DNA from 2 places in the Metabacillus hrfriensis genome. Region 1 is predicted to be linked to the other one. Evidence: riboswitches for the same ligand, from Rfam matches in the RefSeq annotation. Region 1 holds a riboswitch; the other holds the start of a gene.
What was found. A riboswitch is a leader RNA that binds a small molecule or an ion and turns the genes downstream of it on or off. The one in region 1 is predicted to bind S-adenosylmethionine.

Region 1 (5,407 bases):
TGGTTCATCGGCAAAAATGATGCTTGGCTCATGAATAAAGGCACGTGCTGCAGAAGTACGCTGCTTCTGTCCCCCGGAAATTTCATTCGGATACTTATCTTTTAACTCGTAGATGCCGAGCTCATTTGCTAATGCATGAAATTTCTGATCCGCTTCTTTTTTAGGAACCTTTGAAATGGAAAGCGGCAGCAGAATATTTTCTTTTACTGTCAGTGTGTCCAGAAGGTTATAATCCTGAAAAATAAATCCGAGATGATGCTTTCTGAATTCAGCAAGCTCTTTTTCCTTCATGCCCGTCATTTCTTTGTGTTCAATTTGGATGGTCCCGCCGCTCACTTTATCAATTGAAGATAGAACATTCAGCAGCGTTGTTTTCCCTGAGCCGGACGCACCCATAATGCTCACAAATTCGCCTTCTTGTATCGTAAGGTCAATTCCTTTAAGGACTTCCTGTTTATTCAATTTATTTCCGTAGCTTTTATGGAGCTTTGATGCTTCTAATATCGCCATACTTGCTTCCTCCTCTTAATTCGATAGCTTAATTATAAAAAGAAGAAAGGTCCTTTTCCTTTTATTGTGCGAACAAAATAGAAAAGCATGTGACATTCTTGTCACACGCTAATGACGGCTGCAAAGTCATTTCTTTTTGGGAAAATTAACGTAAATGCTGTTTCTGTGTGGATAATAGACTGTACGTGAATATCAATCAGCAGCGGTATAGCTGCTTTTTTAGCCAGATACAGCCCCATTCCTGTAGCAGCATGATCATGATGGTTTATGGTCGATGTGAAGCCTTTATCGAATATGCGGGGCAGGTCCTTTGGATCAATGCCCCGGCCGGAGTCTTTCACCTGAACTCTTACTTGATCACCCTGCTTCCAGCATTTTATGATAATGTCAGACGCCACGCTGTATTTCACTGCATTCGTTAAGATTTGTCTAATAATAAAGGCAAGCCATTTCGCATCACTAAGGACTTCCTTTTGATCAAGCTGAATGTCAAAACCAATCCCTTTTTGAATACACCATGCCTGAAGTGTTTTAATTTCACTGAAAATCACGCTTTCCAAATCAACCGTTTCAATGTATAAATCATTTTCAATAAACGGAATTCGTTTTTGATGCAGCTGCTGGTCAAGCAAAAGGTGAATCCGCAGCCACTCATACGTCAAATGAGTTTTCATCACATCGTCTTCCATGCGTTCGATCATTAAATGCATGGCAGTGAGCGGGGTCTTCACTTCATGAATCCACGATAACAGTTCATCTTTTTCCTGTTCAAGCGAAATTCTGTTGTGCAAAGCATCTTTTTTCAGGGACTGCGCCTGTTCGCTGAGCGTCTTTTCAACCAATTGTTCAAACGGGCTTTCCGGAGCTGGAATGCTTGATATATCAAGGTTGTTTTCCCGATCTGCCAGACTTTTATAAAAAGCAGTTTCTTTGTTGTACCGAACAGATAAGAAGATAATAAAAGCGATCATGGAAAGAAAAACAATATACAGGACTGACTGCACTGGAATGGCTGAGTCAATGAAAGCGATAAATAGAATAAAAAAATGAATGATAATAAAGAACAGAATCCAGCTCCGGCGCTCTTTTAAGAAACGGAGAATCATACCATTTCCTCTTCTGCCGCAAGATATCCCTGGCCTACTTTTGTCTCAATAAATTGACCAAGACCAATTTCATCCAGCCGTTTTCGCAGGCGATTGACATTCACTGTTAACGTATTATCGCTTATGAAGCGTTTATCATCCCACAGGCTGTTCATGAGCTTGTCCCTGCTGACAATTTTGTTTTTTTGTTCAATCAATAGTTTAAGAATGAACATTTCATTCTTTGTCAGTTCAACGGAACCGGTTTCGTTCGTAACCGTATTTCGCTCATAATCAACCGCAGCATTGCACCATGTTTTCAGACTTACTTGCTCTGTATTGTAGTTATAAACACGGCGGAGAATGGCCTGGATTTTCGCAATCAGCACATCAAAGTGAAAGGGCTTTTGAACAAAATCATCAGCACCAAGCTGCATAGACATGACCATATCAGTCGGATGATCCCGCGAGGAGAGAAAAATGATCGGCACATTCGAATGCGACCGGATCATCCGGCACCAATGAAAGCCGTCAAACTTCGGCAGCTGAATATCAATGATGACCAAATCTGGCTTTACGGCTGAGAATTCCTGCATGACTTTATTAAAATCTGTAATGCCATAAACATCATAAGACCACTGATTTAATCGTTCTTTGATTTCATTAAACAGGGTTAAATCATCTTCAATTAATAGAAGTTTAAACATGAGTTTCACCACACTATAAGGTTTCTTTTACAATTATTGTATAGGAAAACAATTCTGTGTGCTATAGATGGGCTTGACAAGATGTCAGAATACATAAGTGAACGGAATATTCATACTAATCTTGACATTGATTCAATAGATTGCTATTGTAGTAAAAAAATAATTTCTTATCCAGAGAGGTGGAGGGACTGGCCCTTTGAAACCTCAGCAGCAGGTCTATTAAGATACTGTGCTAACTCCAGCGGGTGAATTGACCTGATAGATAAGCGTGCCTTTTATTTGTCAGTAACGCACTCTTTTTAAAGAGTGCGTTTTTCATTTTTTTGGATGTGAAAAAAGGGGAGTAAAAATGGAAGCTAAGCAGCAATTTCAAAGGAAAATGCAATCTCGTCATTTAGTCATGTTATCTCTTGGAGGTGTAATTGGGACAGGTTTATTCTTAAGCACGGGTTATACGATTCAACAGGCAGGAGCGTTTGGGACGATCCTGTCGTATCTTGTGGGTGCCCTGGTCGTTTATCTCGTTATGCTTTGTTTGGGGGAATTAGCCGTCCATATGCCGGAGACAGGCGCTTTTCATAGCTATGCCGCTAAATATATTGGTCCAGGGACAGGATATACTGTAGCCTGGCTGTATTGGCTGACTTGGACGGTTGCGTTAGGTTCAGAATTCACGGCAGCGGGGCTGCTGATGCAGAGGTGGTTTCCATCTATTAACGTCTGGATTTGGAGTGCGGTGTTTGCGTTGATAATCTTTGCATTAAATGCTGTGACGGTTAAGTTTTTCGCGGAATCTGAATTTTGGTTTGCAGCGATTAAAGTCGCTGCCATAGTGATTTTTATTCTTTTGGGTGGAGCAGCAATTGTAGGTTTTATTCCTCTGACGGATTCCAATTCAGCTCCGTTCTTTACGAATCTCACAAATGAAGGATTATTTCCAAATGGTGCATTTGCCGTTATTATGACGATGCTTGCTGTGAATTTTGCCTATTCGGGAACGGAATTAATAGGGGTTGCAGCTGGAGAAACAGTCAATCCGGAAAAAACAATTCCAATGGCGATTCGGACAACATTATGGAGATTGATTATCTTTTTTGTTGGAACCATTGTTGTTTTATCTGCACTGCTGCCTGCATCAGATTCAGGAGTTTTAAAAAGCCCCTTTGTTTCTGTATTTGAACGAATTGGTATTCCTTATGCAGCAGATATCATGAATTTCGTGATCTTAACAGCCATTTTGTCTGCAGCAAACTCAGGCCTGTATGCTGCTTCCAGAATGCTCTGGTCACTTTCAGATAAGAAAACCATATCACCTATTTTTGCAAGAGTGTCAAAGCGCGGTGTGCCTATATATGCAGTGATTTTCAGTATGCTTGGCGGCACCCTGGCTTTGTTCTCAAGTGTTATTGCGCCAGATACAGTATATATAGTCCTTGTCTCCATTTCAGGTTTAGCCGTGGTTGCCGTATGGATGAGTATTAGCGTGTCACAGTTTTTCTTTCGCAGACAATATATAAAACAAGGACATTCGATAAAGGACCTGGTTTACCGGACACCTTTCTATCCCCTGGTGCCGATTGCATCTTTTGTGCTGTGTTTAGCATCTTTGGTTGGAATCGCATTTGATCCTGCACAGCGAATTGCCCTCTATTGCGGCATTTCATTTATTTTGTTTTGCTATGGAAGCTATTATGCAACACATTTTATTAAGAAAAGAGGAGAAGGATATGCAGCAGAAACTCAATCCAATTGAAACCATTTTAAGTGACTATTCCGTCATGATCCTTGATGGGGCACTTGCTACAGAACTCGAGCAGCATGGCTGTGATTTAGACGATCCCCTTTGGTCTGCCCGAATATTACTGGAAAACCCCGAAGTGATTTATCAGGTTCATTCAGACTATTTCCGTGCGGGAGCGGACTGTGCAATTACGGCCAGCTATCAAGCAACAATCGATGGTTTCTTGAAGCGGGGAATCGAAGAAGAAGAAGCTGTGCAATTAATAAAAAAAACAGTGGTGATTTCAAGAAAAGCAAGAGATGATTTTTGGAAGGAAGAAATGGAAGCTATTAGACCAAAGCCATTGGTTGCGGCATCAATCGGTCCCTATGGCGCCTATCTTGCAGACGGTTCGGAGTATACAGGCAACTATGGGGTTACGGATGAGGCTTTAAAAGATTTTCATCGTCCCAGAATGTCAGCATTGATTGAAGCAGGTGCTGATATACTGGCATTTGAAACCATTCCTTCTCTTCAAGAAGCAAAAGTATTACGTTCTTTATTGAATGAATTTCCCTATACATATGCATGGCTATCCTTTTCCTTGAAAAATGAGAAAGCGATTAGTGATGGCACTTTGCTCGAGGTGTGTGCAAATACCTTCGGGGACGACGGGCAAATAGCTGCAATTGGGATCAACTGTGCACCACTGGAATTAGTGAATGAAGCCATAAAAGTGATCAGCAGCCATACAAAAAAACCGGTTATTGTTTACCCGAATTCTGGAGAAGCCTACAATCCAGACACTAAAACATGGCATGGCCAGAAATCTTGTCTTGAACTGGATCATCTATCAGAAGACTGGTTCAAGTCAGGTGCCCGCTTAATAGGAGGCTGCTGCCGAACATCACCTCACCATATTGAAAAGATTTCAAAAAAATGGCGGACTAGTGAAAATGTCGTATCCGAGTCTGGGATTTAATAGAATTTGGGGAAGCATGGGGGTCTATGAGTATCCAAGTCTGGGGTTTTGTAGAATTTGGGGAAGCATAAGTGGTCTATGAGTATCCAAGTCTGGGGTTTAGTAGAATTTGGGGAAGCATAGAAGGTCTATGAGTATCCAAGTCAGGGATTATGTAGAATTTGGGAAACATAGGGGGTCTATGAGTATCCAAGTCTGGGGTTTTGTAGAATTTGGGGAAGCATAAGTGGTCTATGAGTATCCAAGTCTGGGGTTTAGTAGAATTTGGGGAAGCATAGAAGGTCTATGAGTATCCAGGTCTGGGTTTTTGTCGGATTTGGGGAAGCATAGGGGGTCTATGAGTATCCAAGTCTGGAATTTTATAAAATTTGGGGAAGCATAGGGGTCTATGAGTATCCAAGTC
Region 2 (5,407 bases), 1.7 Mb from region 1:
AACAGTTCCTGCCTTCTTTTTATGCGATGCAATCCATCCTTGAAGCTTTACCTGCTGAGATTTTCAAAGGAAAGCTGCTGATGCCTGTGTTTTCACCTGCAGAGGAGAATGAAGACATTCCGGAAAAGATCATGCGTCTGATTAGCCGTTTTCATGAAACAATTATTATAGAAGAAAGCAGATAAAGGCCCTCCTTGAAGTTAAAGGAGGGTTTCATTTTTCATATAGGCTTACTCATATTCCTTTAATACTTTTTCAATGAATGAATTATCCACTACTTCCGAGACGTTCAGTTCTTTTTTCAGTCCTCCGAGTTCGAGCAGAAGATCAGCAGTGCTTTGCTGTTCATTTATGATGCTCTCATCGATCGGTGTGTTTGCAGGCACGGAGTTTTCAAGAACTTTTCGGATCACTTCTTTATCCGTTTTCTTAAGTTCAGAATAAATCGCAATTGCTTCTTCTTTGTTTTCATTTTGCCATCTCGTTGCTTTTTCTGAAACTTTCAGATAAAGCTCAACAAGTTCAGGATGTTCATCAGCAAATTGAGTGCGTACGATTTGAAAGCCAGGGCTGAAGGTGCCGATCGCTTTTCCGTTCGAGAGAACTCTTGCTTCATTTTTTACAACTTGGATGGACTGATAAGGCTCCCAAATCGCCCAGGCGTCTACTTTATTCGTTTCAAAAGCAGCCTGCGCTTCATCAGGCTGAAGCTGAATGATCTGTATTTCAGATGGATCCATGCCTTCCTTTTCAAGGAAGCGGTACAGCAATCCAAATGCGCTGCTTCCTTTGGCAACCGCTACTTTTTTTCCCTTTAAATCCTCTGGTTTTTGAATAGGGCTATCTTTATGGACAAGAATAGCATCCCCTTTTTCTCCGGTGCTTGCTGATGCGATTTCTTTAAACGGAATATCAGCACCCTGGCCGGATAGGACCGGAATATTGCCGACCCTCCCAAAATCAATCCTTCCTGATGCAATGGCTTCAAAATAGGAGGGGCCGCTTTGAAATTCGACCCATTTAACTTTTGCGCCAGCCTTATTGAATTCTTCCTCAAACCAGCCTTTATGCTTTGCAAGCAAAATAGGCCAGATGCTTTGCTGAATACCGATATTGACCGTTATACCCTCTTTCTTTGATTCGCTGTTCTCTATTGAACCAGCTGATTTAGACCCGCACCCAGAAAGAACGGTGAGCAGCATAAAGAAAATCAAGTACCCAGTAAAACGATTCGTTCTTTTCATATTCATCCCCCTAGAAGATATGTTGAAATAGTAACCCATTTTCACTTCCTTTTCTCCGCTGAAACAGGAAAGGCCCTATCTAACAGCATAAAGATGCTGCTAGACAGGGCCTTCGGTTGACAGATCGGCTTATGTATGAATATATATCCATGTTAATACTTACTATTCCGATTTGTCAAGTGTGATTTATTTTCAAATCACATTGATAAATCAGAATATTCGGAGTAAAATAATAACAATAACTGAAAACGTCGACCAGACTGCTGGAGGCTTTCGTTCCTGTTTATTTTTCTCACAGAATGAAAGCCTCTTCGTCTATACAAAAGGAGGATGCTGTTATGAAGTATTTGCTGATTGCAGGCGGGGATCGCATCGAGCCCATCGTGGCGAGACTTGCGCAGGAAGGGGTAAAGGTGATTTCTCATCTGGACGGAAGAAAACCCAAGATGACCGTCAAAGAAATTCCATGCAAAGTGGAGGTGGTACTCATACTCACCGATTACATCAATCACAATCTCTCCACGATTGTAAAAAGAAAGGCTCAGGAGAAGGCGATTCCTGTTTTTTTCTCGAAACGCTCATGGACCTCCATATCCTGTGAATTGAAAAAAATCATGACAGCGTAGTCTAATTATGCATTAAAACCAACTTGACACATAGGATTAATTAGTATTAAAATAAAATCAGAAAAATCGCTGATCGGTCGACCGAAAGCTCATACCAATAGGTATGGGTTATTTTTGTGGGGACACTATGGTCTAATAGAAATTCTTCTTATCAAGAGAGGCGGAGGGAATGGCCCGATGAAGTCTCAGCAGCAGCTTCTACGTGTGAAGACTGTGCTAAATCCATCAAGCTTCAGTGCTTGGAAGATGAGAAGGGGCACGTTCATTTTAAATGAACCCTCTTCTTTGTAATCAGAAGGGGGTATTATTTATTCCCCCTTATATTAAGAAAAAGGGGTGTCTGAATTGGGAAACATGATTCGTCAGGCTATTGAAAAAAGAAAAAAACATCTCATCGGCAAACTGCTTAGCAACGGTATTTATAAGAAGAATGATTTACATTTATTTGAGCTGACTTTAACGGAGCTTGAGGAGGAATTCAAGCGGATTTTAAAAGTGCAAAATTAAATGAGAGTGTTCCAAAAGTCTAACTTTTGGTCACCCTGGCAGACTGGCAGCTTACCTCAGCTGTGATAGAAATAACTATCATACAAACCAAAACCACTTAAATCATACAAAGAAAAAAGCTGAATCAAAAGTGTCGTTTTTAAAACGGCCTTTTGATTCAGCCTTTTGAACAGGTTTGAACCCGAGATATTATTAATCTTTACTGCTCGCTTCCTTCATCTGTTTCCTCAATCGGACTATTGAACTCTTCAATGATTTCTGCACCTTCAGGCGGTTCAAGTTTAAATAATCCATGATTTTTTTCATATTCCTTTACTTCAAACTGGATGACTTTAGGCTGATCATCGATTGCTTTCCCCTCAGCCACAAGCATTTCTTTCACCACATATCCTGTTTCTTTATCAAACCAGAACTCAACGGTCCTATCAGCACTATAGGTAATTTGATAACGGTCTGCCTTTCGTCCGGCGATCGTCGTTTCCCCTAAACTCTTTATCTGATCAGGATCTAATTCTTTCAGAATATCTTGTGTAACTTGAGAAGCTGTTAAAAGCAGTTCAGTAATAGTAAATGTGTTCTCTTCTTTATCGTAACTTTTCTGGAACTTTCCATTTACAACTGTCACATTCCCGTTCTCATATTCCCGTCTTTCTTTTCTTCCTGAAACGTACTGCTTACTGCTATCATCAAAAACAATATAAATAATCAGCTCTGTTTCCTTCTTCTTTTTATCCTCATCCTTATGCTCCAATGGTTTGTCCATTTCTAAAAACTTGTCTCTGATTAACTCATTGAGCGCTCTTTCTATCGCTGCTTTGACAGGAGGTGTGTTCCAGGCTGCAAGACAAAGAATGAAGAGGGATGCACAAATGAGTGCTGCGCGTTTTAAGTATTTATATGGAAGTGGCTGTTGCTTTTTCTTTTGAGGAAGCATGACCTCTTTATCTTCGAGAATGATGTCCAGAGCTTCTTCAAGCTGCAGAAATTGTTCAAAGGATTCTGAGCATTCTTCGCATTCTTCAATGTGCTCAAGCAGGGCATCCTGTTCCGGCTCTGACAGCTGATCAAAGATAAGAATTTTTTCCTGGCATTTTTCGCAGTTCATTTATAGCACCCCCTTACTTTTAAGAGCGTCCATTAATTTCTTGCGGCCCCTAAATACTCTTGTCTTTACTTTTGCAAGTGAAATTTTAAGGCTTGCGGCTATTTCTTCGTATGAACGGCCTTGATTTCTTAAGATGAGAATATTCTTTGTTTCTTGATCAAGTGTCTGAAAAACTTCTTTAACCTCGCCGATCATTTCTTTCGACAGAAATGCCCGTTCAGGTGTTTCGGTGTTGATGCTGATGTTGTGCTTGTATTCTTCACTCACATGCTGTACAGTGTCCTGATTTCGTTTCATTTTTCGTAAATGGTCATAGGTTGTGTTTTTTGACAGAATCGTAATCCAAGCTTCGATATTTTCAGGATATTCTTTCTCTTTGTCTGAAAAGTACCGAAAGATTTTAATTGAAGCATCTTGAAGGATGTCGTCGACTAGAGAAGAATTCTTGATTAACTTCCTGATGGTTTTCTCCATTCTGGGACGGTGCGCTTCAATCAGCTTTTCAACATTTACTGTTTCCAATCTTCCCACCCTTTTTCCATACTGAATTGACGTCTCATATTACGATTAGTTTCAAAAATATGTAAAATAAATCATAAAAAATCCAAACCTCTGTCATTATAACAAAGGAAAGCGTGTCCAAATGAAATTATTTTATGATAATGGAAACTTTTTCCCTGATGGTTCGTATTACAATTGAATACATAAATCGACAGAAAGAAAAGAGGTTTTAAATCATGACGCAGTATGCACTTGAAGTGCAGTCTCTGACAAAGAAGATCGGCAAAAAAACAATCGTGGATGATGTCAGCTTTCAAGTAGAAAAAGGAGAGATCTTTGGACTGCTTGGCCCTAATGGAGCCGGAAAAACAACAATCATCCGAATGATTGTCAGTCTGATTAACCGCACTGGCGGGAATGTCATCATCAATGGCCATAATCTCGATGATTCCTTCAAGGAAGCGATGAGCGAGATTGGCGCAATCGTTGAGAACCCGGAGTTTTACAAATATATGAGCGGATTAAAAAACATCCGTCATTATGAACGAATGGCTGTAAAAGATATTTCAGAAAAACGCAGAAACGAAGTCATTGAACTTGTGGGACTTCAGCATGCGATGCATCAAAAGGTAAAAACATATTCTCTTGGTATGCGCCAGCGTCTTGGAGTTGCGCAGTCATTATTACATAATCCCTCTGTTTTAATTTTTGACGAGCCCACAAATGGCCTTGATCCGCAGGGAATCAGAGAGTTCAGAGATTACTTGCGCAAACTTGCAGACGATGGGATCTCTGTACTTGTATCTTCTCATATGCTTTCTGAGATGCAGCTGATGTGCGACCGGTTTGCGATTATTGAAAAAGGAAAATTGATTCATATCTCATCCATGCATGATTCAATGGAAGAAAGCAAAGAAATGACGCGTGAGGTTATTTTTGAAGTAAGCGACATCTCTGAGGCGGCCATTCTTATTAAAGAAAAAGGCTTATATGAAGGTGTAATTGAAGCAAATGGTGAGCAGCTTAAGCTTCATTTGGATAAGGAAAAGACAATGGTCATCAATCAGCTGCTCGTTCAAAACGGAGTCGGCGTATACGGAATCGTAAGCCATAAAGCAACACTTGAAGACCGCTTTTTAGAGCTGACGAACAAAGAGAAAAAGGAGCAAATGCAATGATTGGACTAATACAAAATGAATGGATGAAAATCTTTTCGAAAGTGTCCAGCTGGATATATCTTATATTAATAGTAATTATCGTATCCGGCGCTGCTTTTATTGATTATAAGTTTACAGAAAAGCCAAGCGATGACTGGCGTCAGGATGTTCAGGCCGAAATCACTCAGCTGCAAAAGGGAATGAAAGAGCTGCCTGAAGAAGAACGGGAATGGCAGCAAATGCAAATCGACGAAAAGCAGTTGTATT

Region 2: it holds a riboswitch for S-adenosylmethionine, as region 1 does, so the genes downstream of both, fbpA (Fur-regulated basic protein FbpA) here and mmuP (S-methylmethionine permease) in region 1, are expected to answer to the same signal.

Annotation. Positions count from the first base shown of each region.
Region 1 is NZ_CP126116.1:5,000,309-5,005,715, reverse strand. Features, by position in the region: gene QLQ22_RS24730 (ABC transporter ATP-binding protein) at 1-510, opposite strand, end outside; gene QLQ22_RS24725 (sensor histidine kinase) at 612-1,616, opposite strand; gene QLQ22_RS24720 (response regulator transcription factor) at 1,613-2,302, opposite strand; SAM riboswitch class I at 2,467-2,571, shown strand; gene mmuP (S-methylmethionine permease) at 2,652-4,055, shown strand; gene mmuM (homocysteine S-methyltransferase) at 4,030-5,004, shown strand.
Region 2 is NZ_CP126116.1:1,604,803-1,610,209, forward strand. Features, by position in the region: gene QLQ22_RS07950 (hypothetical protein) at 1-185, shown strand, start outside; gene QLQ22_RS07955 (aliphatic sulfonate ABC transporter substrate-binding protein) at 231-1,244, opposite strand; gene QLQ22_RS07960 (DUF2325 domain-containing protein) at 1,583-1,870, shown strand; SAM riboswitch class I at 2,016-2,123, shown strand; gene fbpA (Fur-regulated basic protein FbpA) at 2,225-2,377, shown strand; gene QLQ22_RS07970 (LolA family protein) at 2,577-3,482, opposite strand; gene QLQ22_RS07975 (RNA polymerase sigma factor) at 3,483-4,004, opposite strand; gene QLQ22_RS07980 (ABC transporter ATP-binding protein) at 4,220-5,161, shown strand; gene QLQ22_RS07985 (ABC transporter permease) at 5,158-5,407, shown strand, end outside.